One region of the Rhodovulum sp. P5 genome, then DNA from elsewhere that is predicted to be linked to it. Evidence: riboswitches for the same ligand, from Rfam matches in the RefSeq annotation. Region 1 holds a riboswitch; each other region holds the start of a gene.
The links. A riboswitch is a leader RNA that binds a small molecule or an ion and turns the genes downstream of it on or off. The one in region 1 is predicted to bind cobalamin.
Positions count from the first base shown of each region.

Region 2: it holds a riboswitch for cobalamin, as region 1 does, so the genes downstream of both, RGUI_RS19730 (DUF4198 domain-containing protein) here and RGUI_RS07675 (TonB-dependent siderophore receptor) in region 1, are expected to answer to the same signal.
Region 3: it holds a riboswitch for cobalamin, as region 1 does, so the genes downstream of both, RGUI_RS06600 (cysteine-rich small domain-containing protein) here and RGUI_RS07675 (TonB-dependent siderophore receptor) in region 1, are expected to answer to the same signal.

Region 1 covers NZ_CP015039.1:1,564,510-1,571,436, forward strand. The annotation lists gene RGUI_RS07665 (biopolymer transporter ExbD) at 1-369, shown strand, start outside; gene RGUI_RS07670 (TonB family protein) at 535-1,221, shown strand; cobalamin riboswitch at 1,296-1,500, shown strand; gene RGUI_RS07675 (TonB-dependent siderophore receptor) at 1,636-3,582, shown strand; gene RGUI_RS07680 (ABC transporter substrate-binding protein) at 3,585-4,418, shown strand; gene RGUI_RS07685 (iron ABC transporter permease) at 4,418-5,407, shown strand; gene RGUI_RS07690 (ABC transporter ATP-binding protein) at 5,404-6,162, shown strand; gene RGUI_RS07695 (adenosylcobinamide amidohydrolase) at 6,159-6,818, shown strand; gene RGUI_RS07700 (MurR/RpiR family transcriptional regulator) at 6,829-6,927, opposite strand, start outside.
Region 2 covers NZ_CP015040.1:7,724-14,650, forward strand. The annotation lists gene RGUI_RS19720 (hypothetical protein) at 1-830, opposite strand, end outside; gene cobO (cob(I)yrinic acid a,c-diamide adenosyltransferase) at 1,084-1,707, opposite strand; cobalamin riboswitch at 1,834-2,042, shown strand; gene RGUI_RS19730 (DUF4198 domain-containing protein) at 2,173-2,967, shown strand; gene cbiM (cobalt transporter CbiM) at 2,979-3,596, shown strand; gene RGUI_RS19740 (cobalt ABC transporter permease) at 3,593-4,222, shown strand; gene cbiQ (cobalt ECF transporter T component CbiQ) at 4,222-5,016, shown strand; partial or broken gene RGUI_RS19750 (energy-coupling factor ABC transporter ATP-binding protein) at 5,003-5,697, shown strand; gene RGUI_RS19755 (DUF1636 domain-containing protein) at 5,694-6,077, shown strand; gene cobW (cobalamin biosynthesis protein CobW) at 6,070-6,927, shown strand, end outside.
Region 3 covers NZ_CP015039.1:1,347,271-1,354,197, forward strand. The annotation lists gene RGUI_RS06590 (cobyric acid synthase) at 1-984, shown strand, start outside; gene RGUI_RS06595 (cobyric acid synthase) at 981-2,435, shown strand; gene RGUI_RS06600 (cysteine-rich small domain-containing protein) at 2,560-2,913, opposite strand; cobalamin riboswitch at 3,033-3,217, opposite strand; gene RGUI_RS06605 (hypothetical protein) at 3,309-4,163, shown strand; gene cbiB (adenosylcobinamide-phosphate synthase CbiB) at 4,160-5,101, shown strand; gene cobD (threonine-phosphate decarboxylase CobD) at 5,120-6,091, shown strand; gene ychF (redox-regulated ATPase YchF) at 6,287-6,927, opposite strand, start outside.

The DNA of each region.
Region 1 (6,927 bases):
GAGATGGTCCTGCCGATGATCAACGTGGTGTTCCTGCTGTTGGTCTTTTTCATGCTGGCGGCGCGTGTTGCCCCGCCGGACCCGTTGCCGGTGACCCTGCCGGAGGCTGCTGCCGGCGATCCGGCCGACGGCCCGCTTGTCCTTCACCTCGGTGCGAACGGACAACTCGCCTTTCGCGATGCGATGGGGGAAGACGCCGCCCTGACCGCCCTTCGCGTCGCGCTGGGCGATGCCGAACGCGATGGCCCGATGCCCAAGGTGCTGCTGCGCGCAGACCGCGCGGTGCCCGGGGCGAGGGTCGCGGCACTGCTCCCGCAACTCGCCGCGCTGGGGCTGCGCGACGTGTCGCTGGTGACGTCGCGGCCATGACACGCTGGCTGGAAGCGCCGGTCTTTCTTGGCCTGGCCGTCCTGCTGCACCTCGCCGCGGTCGGCCTTCGCCCCGGCAACGGCGGGTCGGCCGGGGGTGGCGACGGGGGATGGCCCACGCCTCGATCGAGGCCGCACCGGCCGAGTTGGCGGCCCTTGTCGACGCGTGGGAAGACCCGCCCGAGGCGGTCCAGACGCTCGCCGCACCGAACGCGCCCCTTGCGCTGCCTCACCTTCCGGACAGAGCGGACGCGTTTGTCGAAGCGTCCCCGCCGCTGGCCGCCCTTCCCGCGCCAAGCGCCCTGCCCTCCATCGCGGCGCCGGACACATCCCCCACCCCGGCCGTGCCAGCCCCTGCCAAGCCCCTGCCGCAGCCGCAAGCCGAACCGGCCGACGCCCCGCCCATCGCCGCCCCCGTCCGCAGGCGCGGCCACACGCCGCCCCCGCGACCAAGGCACCAACAGCCGCGCCTGCGGCGGCACCGCAACGGGCCGCGGGAACCGGGGGCAAGGGGCATGCCGGGCGCGCCGCGTCCCCGGCCGCATCGACGCTGTCAGAGGCCCGCGCCCACAGCCTGATCGCGAAATGGGGGGCCGGGATCAGGGCCCGTGTCGAACGGCGCAAGCGATACCCGCGCGCAGCGGGCCGTGCCGCGGGCACCGTGACCATCGCCCTGACCGTGGCCCCCGACGGGCGCCTGCAAAGCGCCCATATCGCGCGCACCTCGGGGCACCCGGCACTCGACGCGGCCGCCCTTGGCGCGGTGCGCGCCGCCGCTCCCTTCGCACGGGCCGCGAAAGGGCTGACCGACAGCAGCTACCGCTTTACCCTGCCGATCCGGTTTGCACCGTGAAGGTTCGCGGGATGCAGCCATGCCACAGTTGCATGACAGGCGCGGTCCCCCCTTGGCGGCCCCGGTGATTCTGCGCAATATGCGCCCGTTCTGGTCCGCGCGGTTCGCCGCGTGGTGAAAAGGGAACACGGTGCGGCGCCCGGTGCGCCAAGTCCGTGACTGCCCCCGCAACTGTAAGCGGAGAGCAGCGCCGACAACGCCACTGCGGACCCCCGCGGGAAGGCCGGTGACTGCGACGACCCGCGAGTCAGGAGACCTGCCGGAACGGCTCACCCGGTTCCCGTGCGGGGCGCGCGGCGGACGGCGGACCATTCCGCAGTGGTGGCGACGAGAGCCGTCAGCGGAACGGGCAACCCCTTCCGAAGACATACACAATAGAAGTGCAGCCTTTGGTTGCACAGTTCGGGGGAAGACATGAAAACCACCCTGCTTGCCGCCGGCGCGACCCTGCTGGCCGCCGGACCCGCCCTTGCCCAGCAGACAGACCCCTTCACGCTGGACGAGATCATCGTCGGCGCCGGCCTGACACCGATCGAAGCCGCGCGTTATGGCCGGGCCGTGACCGTTGTCACCGCGGAAGAGTTGCAAGAGCGCCAGATCCGCTATGTCACCGATGCGCTGCGCGCCCTGCCCGGCGTCGCCATCAGCCAAAGCGGCGGGGCCGGTACGGCCACCGCGGTCCGCATGCGCGGGTCTGAAAACAACCACGTCCTTGTCCTGATCGACGGGGTGGACGTGTCGAACCCCTCCACCGGGGCGTATGACCTGTCGAACCTGCTGGCCGATGATATCGAACGGATCGAGGTTCTGCGCGGCCCGCAATCCTCGGTCTACGGGTCCAACGCCATCGGCGGGGTGATCAACATCGTCACCAAGACCGCCAGCATGCCGGGGTTCGAGGGGACCGCGACCGTTGGCCTTGGCACGCAGGAAACGGCTGGCGCAAGCATCGCCCTGCGCTACACAGGTGACCGGGCGCGGTTCTCCTTCTCGTCAGCGCGCCGGGTGACCGATGGCTTCGACATCTCCAACGACACCGATGGCAGTGCCGACGGCACCGCGAACACAACGCTCAATGCCCGTGCCGAATTCGACCTGACCGAGGATATCACCATCGGCGCCACGCTGCGCCGGACCGAACAGGTGTCGGACTACGACGCGTTCAACTGGGGCGCGGCCAGCGCCGAAGACCTTGTCACCGATGGCGCCTATCAAAGCGATGTCACCAACATCTTCGGCGCGCTTCACGCCCGGGCCGATGCGTGGGACGGACGCTTCCGCAGCGAATTGCGCTACAGCGCCGGGGACATGGACACGATGCACACGCTGTCGGGAACGCCGACGTCTGACTACACCACGACGCGCACGGATCTGAGCTATCGCGGCAGCCTGGCCCTTGACGGGGCGGACGTGGAGAGTTCTGCCCAGGTCCTGAGCGGTTATATCGAACGCAAGCGCGAGACGTTCCAGAACAACGACGCGACGCTGGTCTTCGACGCCTCCATGCTCGACAAGCAATCGCGGACCCTTCTGGGATATGTGCTGGAATATCGCGGGTCGTTCCTGCAGGACGCGCTGACGGTGCAGGCCACCGCACGCCATGACGACAACGACGATTTCGCCGATGCCGATACGTGGTCCCTCGGCCTGTCCTACACCCTGCCCAACCAGACCACGCGCCTGCATGCCTCGGCCGGGACCGGTGTTCAGAACCCCACCATGTACGAACAGTTCGGCTATAATCCCGGCATGTGGAACGGCAATCCCGATCTCGAACCGGAAAAGAGCAAGGACTGGGATATCGGGATCGAGCAGCGTTTCCTGGGGGATCGCGGTGTGATCGACCTGACGTATTTCCGCTCTACCCTGACCAACGAGATCTCCAGCACCTATGATGTGAACACCGGCATCTCCACCCCCTATAACGAGGATGGCCAGAGCGACCGCGAGGGGATCGAACTGTCGGCGGAATACAGTTTTGACAACGGCCTGACGCTGGGGGCGGGCTACACATGGCTCGACGCGACCGATCCCGATGGCGAGGTCGAGGTGCGCCGGCCGGAGCGGGAGCTTGGCCTGCATGCCTCCTATCTGCTTCCCAACGACAAGACCTTGATCGGGGCCGATCTTCGTCATGTCTCGGGGCTGTGGGATCTGGACTATACCGCCGCCTCGCTCGGGGCGAACCGGATCAGGCTGGACGACTACACCGTGGTCAACCTGACGCTTCAGCATGAAGTGAACGACCGGCTGACCCTGACCGCCCGGATCGACAACCTCTTCGACGAGGACTACCAGGAGATCTACGGCTATGACGCGCCCGGCCGATCCGTCTATGCGGGCCTGACGGCGCGCTTCTGACGATGCGTGGCTGGCTGCCCCTTGCTGCCGCCTTTGGCCTCGCCCTGTCCGGGGCGGGGCATGCGGCACCCAGCCGGGTGGTGTCGATGAATCTGTGCACCGATCAGCTTGCCCTGATGCTGGCCGCGCCGGGGCAACTGGTGTCCGTCTCCGTCTTCGCGAAACAGCCCCAGACCTCGGTGATGGCCGAAGCCGCGCAAGCCTATCCCAACAATCACGGGCTGGCAGAGGAGATCTATCTGCTCAACCCCGATCTGGTGGTCACCGGGCAGTTCACCGGGCAGGACACGGTGTCGATGCTGCGCCGGCTGGGGGTCCCGGTGGTGACCATGGCGCCGGCCTATTCGCTGAACGACATCCGCGACCGGATCACCGAGATGGGCCAGCATCTGGGGCGCGAGGAAACGGCGGCAGAGATCGTGGCACAGTTCGATGCCGATCTGACTGCCCTGACCGCAGATAGCCCGGACGAGCGGCCGCGCGCCGCGGTCTACACCGCGCAGGGCTATACCCCCGGCCCGAACAGCCTGTCGGGCGCGATGCTGGAGGCCGCGGGCTTCGACAATCTGGCGACAGAGCTTGGGCTGAGCGTCGGCGGGCGCATCCCGCTGGAACAACTGGTCATGCTCGACCCCGATCTGGTGGTTTTGCCGACACCTTGGCCGGGCGCCTCCCGGGCAGAGGATATCCTGACCCATCCCGTCCTGAAGAAACTGCAGGCGCGCGCCGGCACCGCGCCGCTCGCCGACCGGGACTGGGTCTGCGGCACGCCCCATGTGCTGCGCGCCATCGCCGGGCTGGTCGCGGCCCGCAAGACGCTGGAGGATGCACAGTGATCGGCTATCGCCTTCTGCTCGCCGCGCTTGGCGCGCTGGTCGGGGCGCTTTTTGTCGCCTCGCTCGTGCTCGGGCCTGCCGACATCGCACCGGGGCAAAGCCTGCACGCGCTGGTCTTCGGCGACTCCGGGCCGCTGACGCTGGTGATGCGGGAAATCCGCCTGCCGCGGGCGATCCTTGCGGCGCTGGTTGGCGCCAGCCTCGGGCTCAGCGGCGCCGCGCTTCAGGGCTATCTGCGCAACCCGCTGGCCGAACCGGGCCTGCTCGGGGTCAGCGGGTCGGCCGCCCTTGGCGCGGTGGTGTCGATCCAGACCGGGGTGACCGCAGGTCTTTCCCTCGCCCTGCCCTTCGCCGCGCTTGGCGGGGCGGCCGTGTCGGTTGCGCTGCTGTTACTTCTGGCGGGTCCGCGCGGCGGGTCGCTGACGCTGATCCTTGCCGGGATCGCGATCTCGGCCCTGGCCGGGGCGCTGACCTCGCTGGCGCTGAACCTTTCCCCCAACCCCTTCGCCGCCAGCGAGATCGTGTTCTGGATGCTGGGCTCGGTCTCGGACCGCTCGTTCGTCCATGTCGCGCTGGCGCTGCCCTTCATGGCCGCCGGGGCCGCGCTGGTTCTGCCGCTGGGGCGCGGGCTGGATGCGCTGACGCTGGGCGAGGATGCGGCAGAGGCGCTGGGCATCCGGCTTGGCCGGCTTCGGCTGCGGCTGGTGACGGGCGTGGCTGCCATGGTCGGGGCCGCGACGGCAGTGGCCGGGGCCGTCGGTTTTGTGGGGCTTGTCGTGCCCCATCTGTTGCGCCGCGCAGTGGGGGCACGCCCGGCCCGGCTGCTGCCCGCCAGCGCGCTGGGCGGGGCGGCGATGGTGCTGGCCGCCGATCTGGCCGTGCGCCTGATCCAGCCGGACCGCGACCTGAAGCTTGGCGTGATGACCGCGATCGTCGGCGCGCCCCTGTTCCTGCATCTGGTCTATCGCACGCGGAGGGATCTGGAATGACGCTTCTCGCGCTTGACGGGCTGACCGTGCGGCGGGGCGATTGCCCGGTGGTGGACGGGGTTTCGCTCTCCGTGGCGCCGGGGGAGGTCGTGGGGCTGGTCGGGCCCAATGGGGCGGGCAAGACGACACTGATGCGGGCCGCCCTTGGCCTTCTGCCCCATCGCGGGCAGTCCTCTCTGGCCGTGCTGCCGCCCATCGACCGTGCCAGACAGGCCGCGTGGTTGCCGCAGTCCCGCGAAATCGCGTGGCCCGTGACGGTGGAAACCCTTGTCGCGCTGGGACGACACCCCCATGGCGGCGGGGCGCCTGCCGCCGACAAGGACGCCATCGCCCGCGCCCTTGCACGGATGGACCTGACCGGCTTCCGCAACCGGATCGCCACCCGGCTGTCGGGCGGGGAACAGGCCCGCGTTCTGCTGGCCCGCGCGCTGGCACAGGACACGCCGCTGTTGCTGGCCGATGAACCCATCGCCGGGCTCGACCCCGCGCACCAGCTTGCCACGATGGCGGTGTTCAACGATCTCGCGGCCGAGGGGCGGGGTATTCTGGTCTCGCTTCACGATCTGGGCCTGGCGGCGCGGTTCTGCACCCGGCTTGTTCTGATGCAGGCCGGTCGCGTGGTGGCCGAAGGCGCACCCGATCAGGTGCTGTCGGCCGAGCGGCTGGCCGATGTCTTTGCCATAACCGCCTGGCGCAAGGAAACGCCCGAGGGGCTGATCCTGCACCCGCTCTCCATCGCCGATCCCGCGCCGTGAAGGTCACCCATCGCGCGCCGTGGCTGATCGCCGATCTGGGCGCCCCGCACCGTGTGCTGAGTTGGGCGCTGAACCGTCCGGGATTTGTGACCGCCCGGCGGATCGTCTTTCGCGAGGTCCGCAACCGGGATCTGCCGGTGGAGGTCGATGCGACGGCGTGGCTTCAGGCCGAACTGGCCACGGCGGGGCTGGCGGACGCGCCGGCCCTGCTGACCTCGCGCAGCGTGGCAAGCTTCGCGCAGACGCGCGCCGACATCGAACGGGTGACCGTGCACTGTCTGGCCACCGTGGGCCTGTCGAATTCCGAACGGGTCGGCCACCGGCAACGCTTCGACCCGGCGCGCTTTGGAACCATCAATATCGCGCTGTCCTGTTCCGCCGGGCTGACCGAAGCCGCCCAGATCGAGGCGATGACCATCGCCGCATCCGCCCGAACCGCCGCGATCATCGAGGCTGGGTTCGACCTGCCCGAGGGTCGGGCGACGGGCACCGGGACCGATTGCATTGCCTTGGCGGCCCCGCCGGGCGATCTGCCCTTTGCCGGGCTTCATACCGATATCGGAGAGGCGCTTGGCCGTGCGACCTACGATGCCGTGGACGCAGCCGCGGCGGACTGGCTGACCACCCGGCCCGACCTGCTGGGCGACGGCCCTTAAGGTCAGTATCTCAGGTGAACTTCCGGAACAGCTTGGTCCGGTCGAACATGTCGTCCAGCGTCTCCATCCGGGTGCGGGTTTCGGCCCATGTCCGTTCCTGCACGGCCGC
Region 2 (6,927 bases), on a different replicon from region 1:
CGCGCCACGGCGTCGATGTCGTCGGCCTCGGGGTAGATATAAAGCGTCGTCGGGCGCCCCTCGACCAGCGAAAGGATATCCTCCGACACCGACTGTGACCATGTGGTGCAGCCGTTGCTGCGGCCGCTGGTATAGTTGATAAGCGTTCCAAAGGGCACATAGCCGTCATCGTCGGCATGGGGGCTGCCCGGGTTGCTGAAGCGGCACTGCCACTTCACGAACACCGCCGGATGCCCGCCGATGGCCCTCTCCCGCGCATTTCGTGTGTCGCCCTCCCCATCATAAAGCAGGAAGGTCCGGTAGAACGGACGCCTCGCCCCCGACTGCTGGATATAGCCCTTGAACGAGGTCCGCGTTTCCGCCGTCAGATAGGCCCCGCCCGCGGTCAGCTTGGACCCTTCCGCATTACTGAAATGCCGGGCGCATTGCCGCCCGTTCGAAAAATCCGCCCGCTGCAGTTTGCGCCCGTTTCCATAGCCCGACGACACCGCCCGGAACGATTTGGACCCTTCACAGATGATGTAGAACCGCCGCCCCACCGCGCCATCGCGCGCCGCGCTCGGGCGCGTTGCATCCATGGCAAGATAACAGGGATTGGTGACCGCGCCGTCGCTTCGTTTCTGCTGATAAAGCGCGCGGGCCCGATGTAGCACGACCGGGGCGATCTGCCCTTCGCCCGTCCCCACATGGGCCCGCAGCCAGGTCGGAATATCGACGGCTTGCGCACGCCCTGCGGTTGGCAGCGACACGGACAAGGCAGCACCCAGCAGCGCAGCCGCGACAAGACGTAAGGGAATAAAAGACACTGAGAGCTTCTCCGGCCAGACCATCCACGGCACAACCATAGCACAGCTTGACGATCTGATCCCGGCGGGTGTTCCATATGGCGAGATTGACGATCAGGCGGAGACCTAAGGCGGGGTAATCCCCTCGCGGGGCTTTCAACCCGTGACGGCCTTCACGATCAACAGACGGCCATCAGGACGTCGGCAAAGTCTTCATTAACCAAAGCCAGGCACCGGCGTCGGGCAAACGCCCTTTTCCCCTCATCGCATGTGGGCAGGAAGACCAGCGTTGCACCTGTCAGAATTCCACGCCCGGCTGACCCTTGATGCCGGCACGGAAGGGGTGCTTGACCAACGTCATTTCGGTCACCAGATCGGCGGCCTCGATCAACGGATCAGGCGCATTGCGCCCGGTCAGTACCACATGGGTCAGGGGCGGCTTCTCGGCCGTGAGAAAGGTCAGCACATCCGCCACATCGAGATAGCCATAGCGAAGCGCGATGTTGATTTCATCCAGCAGGACCATGCGGATCGCCGGGTCGCGGATCAGGTCCCGCGCCTTGCGCCAGCCGTTTTCCGCCGCGGCGATGTCGCGGGCCTTGTCCTGCGTTTCCCAGGTAAAGCCCTCGCCCATGGCGTGGAACTGGCACAGATCGCCGAAATTTTCCGTCAGCAGACGCCGCTCGCCGGTATCCCATTTGCCTTTCACGAACTGGACCACGGCACAGGGCATGCCATGGGCAATTGACCGCAGGATCATCCCGAAACCGGCAGACGATTTACCCTTCCCGGCCCCGGTATGGACAAGGATCAACCCCTTCTCGGCAATCTTGTCCTCAAGCGCGCGGTCCTTCGCCGCCTTGCGCTTGGCCATCTTGGCGGCGTGGCGGGCGGTTTCGTCCGTAGTCGGCGTCTCTGGCATGATCGCTCCCTTGTTTTTGGCGGCGCTCACCATACGGCGCGCGATTGCCGCGTCAAACGCACGCCATAAGGGAGCGGCAAGCCCGATGCGCGCTTTTGACGATTGACAGACGCCCGGTCGGTCTGGGATGACGAGCGTGTGATCGGTGTTCCAACCCCACTTGGGGGCGGAACTGAAAAGGGAACGCGGTGCGCCCGATTGGGCAAATCCGCGGCTGCCCCCGCAACTGTAAGCGGCGAGCAAGGCTGATGATGCCACTGGGGCCGACGCCCCGGGAAGGCCAGCCAAGCCCAGACCCGCGAGCCAGGAGACCTGCCGTTCGCCCGCGCCCCAGTTGCGCGGCTTCCACCGGACGCCGGGGTGCGCGTCTGGCCCGGATCGGCCGGTCTGGCCTGTTCGTGCCTCTCCCCGTTCGTCCTTTCCGACCGTGGCCCACGGGCCGCCACTGCTGAAAGGAACCGACAGATGATCTTTCACGGCAACATGCTGAGTGCCGCGCTGGCGCTGACGCTCGCGCCCGTCGCGGGCAATGCCCATTTCCAGTTGAGCTATACCGAACAGACGATGATCGAGCGTCCCGGCGATGTCCCGGTCAAGCTGATCTTCTGGCACCCGTTCGAGAACGGCCATGTCATGGATATGGGCGAACCGCTGGAATTCTACATGGTTCACCGGGGTGAAAAGACCGACCTGAAAGACAGCCTGACCCGGACGGTGTTCAAGGGCATGGGGAATGAGGGGGTGGCCTGGGACGCGATGGTGCCGGTAAAACGTTCCGGCGACTATGTTCTGGTGACGGTCCCCGCCCCCTATTACGAAGGGTCGGAGGATATCTATATCCAGCAGATCACCAAGGCCTATCTGAACCGAAACCAGATGCCCACCGACTGGTCCGACCCGCAGGGTCTGAAGACCGAGATCGTGCCCAAGGTGAAGCCCTATAACGTCATGGTCGGTTCCACCTTTACGGGCCGCGTGCTGTCGGACGGCCAGCCCGTTGCTGGCGCCGAGATCGAGATCGAATACATGGCCGCCGAACCCGACATGGCGACGAACAGCCCGAAGCCGCCAAAGGCCGGGCCGATGCCCGGCGGCGCGGTGATCGCGATTTCCGATGACAACGGCTATTTCACCTTCGGCGTTCCCAAGGCGGGCTATTGGGGGTTTGCCGCGCTCGGCGTGGGACCCGACACCGAATACGACGGCAAGGAGCTTTCCCAGGACGCGGTGATCTGGATCCGCGCCTACGACGTCGAATAGGACGCGCGCACATGCATATCGTGGATGGGGCGCTCGCCAATGAGGTCGTGATCGGCGGGGCCGTCCTGGCTGCCGGCGGCATCGCGCTTGGGCTGCGGCAGTTGCCGCTGGAACGGATTCCGGCGGCGGGGATCTTGTCCGCCAGCTTTTTCGTGGCCTCGCTGATCCATGTGCCGATCGGCCCGTCCTCGGTGCATCTGATCCTGAACGGTCTGGCCGGGATTGTTCTTGGCTGGGCCGCCTTTCCCGCGCTCTTCGTGGGGCTGCTCTTGCAGGCCGTGTTCTTCGGCTTTGGCGGGCTGACGGTTCTGGGGGTGAACACGTTCAACATCGCGATGCCCGCGGTGATCGTTCATGTCCTGTGTCGCCGGGGCATCCTGCGGTGCGGGCCTGCCACCGCTGCGCTTTGGGCCGGGATCGGGGGGGCTTTGGCGATTGCGCTGACCACCGGCTGCGTGGCGCTGGCGCTGATGCTCTCGGGCGATGCGTTCATTCCGGCGACCAAGCTCGTGTTCCTCGCCCATCTCCCCGTGATGGGGATCGAGGGGCTTTTGACCGCGGCGGCGGTGTCGCTTGCCGTGCGGGTCAAACCCGAACTTTTCACCACGCTGAAAGGGGCCCCCGCATGATCCGCGCCGCTTTTCTGGGGCTCTCGCTCATCCTGGCTCCGCTTCCTGCGCTGGCCCACAAGGTCGTGGCCTCCGTCTTCCCGTCGGGTCAGGTGATCGAGGGCGAGGTCGGTTTCTCCAATGGCGACATGGCCGTTGACACGGTTGTGGAGGTGATCGGCGAGGATGGCACCAAGCTGGGCGAGGTCGTCACCGACGGCGACGGGTTCTTCACCTGGCGACCCACCGGGCCGGGGCCGCTGCTGTTCCGGGCCGATCTGGGGGCGGGTCATGTGGCCGAAGTCGTGATGCCGGCCGAGGAGGTGGCGCAGGTGTTGGGACAGGCCTTGGCAGCGGTCACCAATCCCGGCCCGCCAGCGGGGGCAAGCCTGGTCGACGACAGCATCGCGCCGACGGCCGAGGCGCCCGGCACGACCGCAGCCCCCCAGTCCGGTCTCAGCGATACCGACAAAGCCGCCATCGCCGCCATCGTTCGGGATGAGATGCGCCCGCTCCGCCGCGAGATCGCCGCCTATAAGGAGCATCACGATCTGCAGACCATCCTTGGCGGGATCGGGTATATCTTCGGCCTGTTCGGTTTGGGGTTCTACCTTGCCGCGCAGCGCCGGATCGCGGGCAAAGGCTGATGGGCCATATCCTGGCATCCGAGCGCAAAACGCTTCCCGGCGGCAGACGGGGCGATCCGGGCGGTGTGCTGTCCGGCATCGACCCGCGGGCGCGGATCCTTGGGGCCTGTGCCTTTGCCGTCATAACCGTCGGCTGCGGCTGGCTGCCCGTTCTGCTGGCGGCCTGTGCGATGGCCGGCGCACTGATGATGCTGTCACGCCTGCCCGTGCGGCCCACCCTTCGGCGGATGGCGGCAATGGACGGGGTCATCCTGTTCGTCCTCGTGATGCTTCCCTTCACCGTGCCAGGGGATCCGATCCTGACGCTATGGGGGCTGTCTGCCAGTTGGCAGGGCCTGACCCTGGCGGTCGAGATCCTGCTGACCGCCAATGCCGTGGTTCTGGCGCTGATGGCACTGGTCGGCACGATGGAGCCTGTGACGCTGGGCCATGCCCTCCACCGTCTGCGCGCGCCCAAGGCGCTGGTGCATCTGCTGCTCTTCACCATCCGCTATATCGAGGTGCTGCGCGCGGAATATCTGCGCCTGCGGCAGGCGATGCAGGTGCGTGGGTTTCGCCCGCGCACAGACCGGCACAGCTATCGCAGCATGGGCTATCTGGTGGGCATGATGCTGGTGCGCGCACTGGAACGCGCTGAACGGGTCTTGGGCGCGATGAAATGCCGGGGGTTTTCGGGGCGGATCCCGCTGTTGGACGGCCTTGCCTTTGGCCCCCGCGATGCCGTCTTCGCCGCGGTGCTGGGCGCGGCCTTGATCGCGCTGACAGTGGCCGAGATCACCCATGCCGCTGTTTGATCTGACCGATATCCATGTTGCCTATCCCGGCCAGCCGCCGGTGCTGCGGGGGGCGAACCTGACACTTGCCCCCGGCGAAAAGCTGGCCATCGCCGGCCCCAACGGCGCGGGCAAATCCACGCTGCTGCACCTCATGGTCGGGCTGATCCGGCCTGCGGCCGGCCAGATCACCGCCTTTGGACGAATCTGCCGGGCGGAGGCCGATTTCCGCCCCGTCCGCCGCCGGGCGGGCCTCGTCTTTCAGGATCCCGATGATCAGCTTTTCTGCCCCACCGTGGCCGAGGATGTCGCCTTTGGCCCGTTGAACCTTGGCCACAGCCGGGCCGAGGCCGAGGCGATTGTGGATGCGGTGCTTGGCCAACTGCACCTGGCCCATCTGCGCAACCGGATCACCCACCGCCTGTCGGGGGCGAAAAACGGCTGGTAACGCTGGCCACGGTTCTGGCGATGAACCCCGAGGTGCTGCTGCTGGACGAACCGACCAATGCGCTGGACGAGGAAAACGAGGCCCGGCTGATCGCGATCCTGCAAAACCTGCCGCAGGCGATGATCCTGGTCAGCCATGATTCCAGTGTTCGCAACCGGATTGCCACCCGCACCCTGCGGCTGACAGCCGGCCGGCTGGAACCCGGGGAAGATCCACAAACACAACCAAGACAAACGGGAACCGAATACCAATGACATCACCTGCTGACGACGACGTGGAACTTCTGATCTGTGCAAGCTGCCAGGTCGATCCGGACGATGACGACGATGGCCCGCGCCCCGGCGCCCTTTTGGCCGAGGGGCTGGAGGCGAACCTACCCGAGGGCGTTCGCCTGACCCGGGTCGACTGCCTGTCGAACTGCAAACGCGGCTGCACCGTCGAGCTGCGCGGGCCGGGCCGCTGGACCTATGTCTATGGCAATCTCGACCCCGAAACGCATCTGGACACGCTGCGCGAAGGCGTCGCGCGTTATCGCGGCGCCGCGGACGGGATCATCCCCTGGCGCGACCGCCCCGACCATTTCCGCAAGAACTGTATTGTCCGCATCCCGCCGCAAGAGGGTTCCCATGGCTGATCTTGAAAAACTCCCCGTCACCGTCATCACCGGCTTTCTGGGGGCGGGCAAGACGACGCTGATCCGCCACCTGATGCAGAACCCCGGCGGCAAGCGGCTGGCGGTGCTGGTCAATGAATTCGGCGATGTCGGTGTGGATGGCGAGATCCTGAAATCCTGTGCGATCCCCGATTGCCCGGCCGAAAACATCCTGGAACTGGCCAATGGCTGTCTGTGCTGCACCGTGGCCGATGAGTTCATCCCGACCATCGAGTCGCTTTTGGCGATGGAACCGCGGCCCGACCATATCCTGATCGAGACCAGCGGCCTTGCCCTGCCCAAGCCGCTGCTCAAGGCGTTTGACTGGCCCGACATCCGGTCAAAGATCACGGTGGACGGGGTGATCGCGCTCGCCGATGCGGAGGCCGTGGCGACGGGCCGCTTTGCCCCCAATGTCGCGGCGGTCGACGCCCAGCGGGCCGCCGATGACAGCCTCGATCATGAAACGCCCCTGTCAGAGGTGTTCGAGGACCAGATTTCCTGCGCCGACATCGTAGTGTTGACCAAGCCCGACCTTGCCGGACCCGATGGCGTGGCCAAGGCCCGCGCGGTGATCGCGGCAGAGGCGCCGAGGCCCTTGCCCATCGTCGAGGTGGCCGAGGGCGTGGTTGATCCGCGCATCCTGATCGGGCTGGAGGCCGCCGCCGAAGACGATATGGACGCGCGCCCCAGCCATCACGACACGGCCCATGACCACGATCACGACGATTTCGAAAGCGTTGTGGTCGACCTGCCCGAGATCGCCAGCCCCGAGATCCTCGTGAACCGGATCGAGGCGCTGGCCCGCGACCGCGACATCCTGCGGATCAAG
Region 3 (6,927 bases), 220 kb from region 1:
CTGCCGGTCGTGCTGCTGACCGACAATGACCGCGGCGGGGCGATGGCCGCGGTGGTGGGAAGCTGGCTGCTCCACACAGAAGACGAACGGGCACGGATCAAGGGCTATATCGTCAACAAGTTCCGCGGCTATTTCTCGCTTTACGAACCCGCCTGCGCGACGATGACCGAAACGACCGGCTGGCCGCTGCTGGGCGTCGCGCGCTGGTTCGATGCAGCCACCCACCTGCCCGCCGAGGACGCGCTGGCGCTCGAACGCCCGCAAACCGCCACCGGTCAGGGGCTGGTGATCGCGGTGCCGCAGATCGCGCGGATGGCGAATTTCGACGATCTCGACCCGCTGTCATCCGAACCCGGGGTCGACCTGCGCTGGGTCCGGCCCGGTCAGCCGATCCCGGCGGAGACGGATGTCGTGCTGCTACCGGGATCGAAGACCACGCGGCCCGCGCTAGACTCGCTCCGCGAACAGGGATGGGACATCGACATCCTTGCCCATATCCGCCGCGGCGGCCGGGTCGTCGGCATCTGCGCGGGCTTCCAGATGCTGGGGCATGTCGTGCGCGACCCCGAGGGGATCGAGGGAGAGCCGGGCGAAACCCCCGGCCTTGGCCTGCTGGATATCAAGACGACCATCGGCGGGGACAAGCGATTGGTGGAGGTAGACGCCGAGGACACGCTCAGCGGCGCCCGCGTCACGGGGTACGAGATGCATATGGGCCGCACCGACGGGCCGGGGCTGACCCGCCCGTGGCTGCGGTTGAACGGGGCGGCCGAAGGCGCGGTGTCGGACAACGGCCGGGTTATGGGCGGCTATGTGCACGGGATATTCGGAGCCGATGCTTTCCGCCGCCATTGGCTGAAACAGATGGGCGGTGCGGCCTCGGGGCTGGACTACGAGACACAAGTGGACGACGCGCTGGACGCACTGGCCGACCAGTTGGAAACCGATCTGGATCTCGACGCGCTGCTGGCGCTGGCCCGATGACCGCCCGGCGGCTGATGGTGCTGGGCACCGGGTCGGATGTGGGCAAGAGCCTGCTGGTCGCCGGTCTGGCCCGGGCCTATGCCCGCCGCGGCATGCGCGTCGCGCCGTTCAAGGCGCAGAACATGTCGAACAACGCCGCCGTCACCGCCGATGGCGGAGAGATCGGGCGCGCGCAGGCGCTGCAGGCGCGCGCCGCGGGCGTGCCGCTTTCGGTGCATATGAACCCGGTGCTGCTGAAACCTGAAACGGATGTCGATGCGCAGGTGGTCGTGCAGGGGCGCGTGCAGGGGCGCTATTCAGCCGCCGCCTATCAGGCGTTGAAACCGTCCTTGCGCGCGCAGGTGTGCCACAGCCTCGACCGTCTGTCGGCCACCCATGACCTGGTGCTGATCGAAGGCGCGGGCAGCGGAGCGGAGCGGTATCTGCGCCCGCAGGACATCTCCAACATGGGGCTGGCGGAGGCAGCGGACTTGCCTTGCATTCTGGTGGGCGACGACTCTCGCGGCGGCGTCACCGCGGCGGCGATCGGCCATCACCGGCTGTGGACCGATGCCGAGCGCGCACGAGTGGCCGGCGTCATCGTCAACAAGTTCCGCGGCGACCCGAGCGTCTTCGCTCCCGCGGCCGACGATATCCGGGCCGAAACCGGCTGGCCCGTTCTGGGGCTCGTCCGCTGGTCGGACGCCGCGCGCCGCTTGCCGGAGGAGGATTCGCTGGGCCTTGGCCGCACCATGGGCGAACCGGGCGCCTGCGTCATCGCCGTGCCCGAACTGCCGCGGATCGCCAATTTCGACGATCTCGACCCGCTGGCGGCGGAACCGGGCGTGTCGGTACAGTGGGTCCGACCGGGCCAGCCGATCCCGGCGGAGGCGCGGGTTGTCCTCCTGCTCGGCTCCAAGACCACGCGGGCCGCGCTTGGGGCCGTGCAGGCCGAAGGGTGGGATATCGACATTCGCGCCCATCTGCGGCGCGGCGGTCGCGTGGTGGGCCTGTGTGCGGGGTTCCAGATGCTGGGGCACCGGGTCTGCGACCCGGACGGGATCGAGGGACCGGCCGGGGACACGCCGGGGCTGGGCCTGCTCGACCTCGAAACCGAGATCACGGACGACAAGCGGCTGGTGGAGGTCGATGCCGATGACAGCCTCAGCGGCACACGGATCACCGGCTATGAGATGCATATGGGCCGCAGCCGGGGCCCTGCCCTTGCCCGCCCGTGGCTGCGGCCGGGCGGGACGCCCGAAGGCGCGATCTCGGACGATGGCGCGGTCATGGGCAGCTATGTGCACGGGCTCTTTGCGTCGGACAGCTTCCGGCGGCACTGGCTGTCCGGGATCGGGGTTGAGGCGGCGCAGGCAAGCCACGCTGCGCGGCTGACCCGGGCGCTTGACGCCTTTGCCGACGAGATCGAGGCCGATCTGCACCTCGACGCCCTGCTTGCAATAGCACGATAGGCACGCAGCGCGCGCGCGCCGCGTTACCCTTCGGATCGACCTTTCGGCCCCTGCCGCAAAGTCCGACCAAACCGGGAGACGCCCCGGATCGGGGACCGGGGCGCGAAGAACCAAGCGGCGGGGCTCAATCCTCCTGCCCGTCGTCTTCCTTGCCCGGGGGCCGCGGACGGCGGGTGGGCGGCTCGGTCTGCGGCTTGCCGTTCCAGACCTGCGGATATTCCAGCCAGCGCTGGATGAAGTTCCACGATTGCAGGATGCCGTCATGGGGCAGCGTGCAGGCCGAACAGTCCTTCCGCGTCAGCCCGTTGGCGTCGGTATACACCTCGTAAGGGCCGGGGCATTCATAGGCGATCAGCGGGCAATAGCAGAACAGGCAGTTGAACTCCCGCTTCACGCCCTGATGGCAGGGCATGAACGGGCAGTTGGTATTGGTGAACCCCTTGAAGGCGTCGCTGGCCGTCAGGTCCTTGGGTTGCATCTTGCGGGTCCTCGCGGTCTTGGCCCCGACATGGGGCGGGTCAGTGGGCGCAAGACAGACGGCAGGGGCGCGTGCCCGGGGCCCGCATACCGCCTTGCCGCCGGGCCCGCCGCCCGGGGTTGGGTCGTCGTCGATCCGGCAGGTTTCCTGGCTTCGCGGGTCTCGGCCTGTTTGCCCGCCTTCCCGGACGGAACCGGTGGCATCTGGGCAAAGGCTCGCCGCTTACAGTTGCGGGGGCAGCGCCGGTATTGCACCGGCTTCCCTTTTCACTTCCGTCGGAAGCACCGGACCGCTGCGCCAGAGATCGCATCGTGATGCGGTCTGTCAAGGGCGGGCCGTTGCATCGGACGGGGGAGAATGCCATTCCCACGGCACGATCCACAGTTGGAAACCCGATGCGCCCCCTGCCTGTCCGTCCGTTCCCCATCCGCCAGCCCCGCCGCGCCACCGTCGCCGGCCATTTCGGCGAACTGCTGCAGGGGCGTCTGGGGGCAGAGGGGCCGGTGGCCCTGATCACGCTGCCCTGCCCGGCCCTGAGCGTCCGCGCGACATGGCACCCCGGGACGGGGTTCGGCATGTGGCAAGGGGCGGCGCGGGTGCTGAGCCGGGGCCAGATGGCAGAGCTGTTCGCGCTGACGGGGCGGCGCTCGACCTCCGGCCGTTGGCGCATTGCGGCCCGGATGCCGCCGGGGGGCGGGGCGGGCGCATCCACCGCCGCGCTGCTGGCGGCGTTGCGATGCCTGGACGACGCCCCCCGCCCGCCGGCGTCCGAAGCCGCCATTTGCCATGCGGTGGAAGGCGCCAGCGATCCGCTGATGCATGACACAGCCGAGCGTCTTCTCTGGGCACCGCGGCAGGCCCGCATCATCGCACACTTGCCGCCCCTGCCGGCCTTTGACGTGGTGGGCGGATTCGCCGGGCAGGGCACGCGGACCAACCCCGCCGATTTGCGCTTTGCCGATATCGAGGATCTGGTGGCGGCTTGGGCCAAGGCGCCCCCCCGCACAGTGCTGGCGGAGTTGGCAACCGAAAGCGCACGCCGCAACCATGCGCTGCGCGGCGGGCCGGACCCGGCACCGGTTTGGTCGGTCGGTCGCAAACATGGCGCGCTTGGGATCGTCGCGGCCCATACGGGCACAGCGCTCGGCCTGTTGTTCGCGCCCGGCACCGCGCCGCCGGCAGCCGGTGAGGCATTACGACAGGCGGGGCTTGGCCATGTGATCCGGTTCCGGACAGGGGGGCGGGGATGAGTGCAGCCGCGATGATTATCGCGATGGCGGTCGAGGGCGCCTTCGGTTGGCCCAATACGCTTTACCGACGGATCGGGCATCCTGTGACATGGATCGGCGCCCTGATCGACAGGCTGGAGCGGCGCTGGAACCGGCCCGATCTGGACGATGACACCCGGCGGCGGCGCGGGGCGGTGACCGTGGCGCTGACGGTTGCCGCAGCGGTACTGCCGGCCCTTGCCATATCGGCGCTGCTGCCCGGGGGGGTGCTTGGCATGGTTCTGACCGGACTGCTGGCCGCGCCGCTGGTTGCGACACGCAGCCTGCGCGATCACGTGGCATGGGTCGCCGCACCTTTGGCCGCGGGCGATCTGCCCGGCGCGCGGCGCGCGGTGTCGATGATCGTCGGGCGCGACCCGGCGCAGTTGGACGATGCCGGGCTGGCCCGTGCCGCGCTGGAAAGCCTTGCCGAAAATGCCTCTGACGGGGTGGTGGCGCCGGTGTTCTGGGGGGTGGTGTTCGGACTGCCCGGGATTGCGGGCTACAAGGCGATCAACACGCTGGACAGCATGATCGGGCACCGCAATGACCGCCACCTGCACTTCGGGCGCGTGGCCGCACGGCTGGATGACGTGGCCAACCTGATCCCGGCGCGGCTGACGGGGTTCTTGTTCTGCGCGGTGTCGGGGCGCCCCTTGCACGCCGTCGCCGTGATGCGCCGCGATGCCCGCGCCCACCGGTCCCCCAATGCGGGCTGGCCCGAGGCCGCGATGGCCGGGGCACTGGGGGTGCGGCTCTCCGGCCCGCGCAGCTATTGCGACCGGGTGAGCGAGGAGCCTTGGCTGAACGCGGGCGCACCGGATCCGGACGCGCGGGATTTGAACCGCGGCCTGTCGCTGTACCTGCGGGCGATGGGGATGCTGGCCGCTGGCCTTGCGCTGCTTGCCTTTGCGGCCTGAACCGGCAAAGACACCCCCATGACAAAACACAGGGACCATGGCGGCGACCTGACCGCCGCATGCGCACGACATGGCGGCACGCCGGAGGACTGGATCGACCTGTCGACCGGGATCAATCGCGTGCCCTATCCGTTTTCCGCCCCAGCGCCCGCGGCATGGCGCACCCTTCCCGGCCGGGCGGACACCGACCGCCTGATCGTCGCGGCGCGCGGGGCCTATGGCACCGACTGGCCGATCTTGCCCTTGGCCGGGGCGCAGGCCGCGATCCAGCTATTGCCCTGCCTTCGGGCGGCGGGGCCCGTGCGCATCATGGGACCGACCTACAATGAATATGCCGCCGCCCTGACCGCGGCCGGCGCCGACATCGTGCAGGTCGGCACGGTCGGTGACCTGGCGGGGGCGGGGTTGGGCATTCTGGTCAACCCCAACAATCCAGACGGGCGGCAGACCGCCCCTGACACGTTGCGCGACCTTGCGGCAAAGGTCGGGCTGCTGGTGATCGACGAAAGCTTTGCCGATCCGCATCCCGGCCTGTCGGTCCTGACAGGCCCCTGCCCGGACAATGTCGTCGTGCTGCGGTCGTTCGGAAAGTTCTACGGGCTGGCCGGACTGCGGTTGGGATTTGCGCTGGGGGCAGATCAGCATCTTGGACGGATGGCCCAACAGGCAGGCCCCTGGGCGGTCTCTGGCCCGGCGTTGGATATCGGGGGGCAGGCGCTGGCCGATGATGCATGGCGGGCGGACAGCATCGCGCGGCTGGGCGAGGACGCGGCACGGGCGGATGCCCTTGCGGCGCGGGCCGGATGGACACTTGTCGGGGGGACGGCGCTTTTCCGGCTGTATGACACGCCCGATGCCCGGGCCACGCAGATGCGATTGGCACAGGCGCATATCTGGTCGCGCATCTTCCCCTATTCCGACCGCTGGCTTCGGCTTGGCCTGCCGGGAACGGAGGCGGAATGGGCGCGGCTTGAGGCGGCGCTGCGTTAGGGGAACGCCTTATCAGGTTGCTGAAAACCAGAAATCCTGCCGTCGCAACAGAAAACCGATCCTTGTAAGCAACGATGGCGCAAGGCAAAAAGGGCCGCGCCTAACTCGGGGTGGGCGCAGCCCGGGCCAGCGTCGGGACGGTGTTCCGAACGCTCTCGACCTCAGGCGCATGTCGTGGGCTTTTTCAGCAGCCGCTTAGGTGTTGAACAGGAAGTGCAGGACGTCGCCGTCCTTGACCACGTATCCCTTGCCCTCCGCCCGCATCTTGCCGGCATCCTTGGCGCCCTGCTCGCCGCCGCAGGCGATGAAATCGTCATAGGCGATGGTTTCTGCCCGGATGAAGCCGCGTTCAAAATCGCCGTGGATGACGCCGGCGGCCTTGGGGGCTGGCGTGCCTTCGGGGATGGTCCAGGCCCGGGCCTCTTTCGGGCCGACGGTGAAATAGGTCTGCAAACCCAGAAGCTTGTGCCCCGCCTTGATCAGCCGGTCCAGCCCGGCCTCTTCCAGCCCCAGTTCCGACAGGAACATCTCGGCCTCTTCGGCGTCAAGCTGGCTGATCTCCTCCTCGATCTTGGCAGAGATCACAACGCTGGCCGCGCCCTGTTCCGCGGCCATCTTCGCCACCGCGGCGGAATTGGCATTGCCCTCTGCCGCCTCGTCCTCGGCCACGTTGCAGACGTAAAGCACGGGCTTTGCGGTCAGCAGTTGCAGCATGTTCCATGCTTTTTCGTCGTCTTCGGCCACCTCGACCGTGCGGGCCGGTTGCCCCGATTCCAGCGCGGCCATGGCGGCGTTCAGCAGGCGTTCCTGCTGAACCGCCTCCTTGTCGCCGCCGC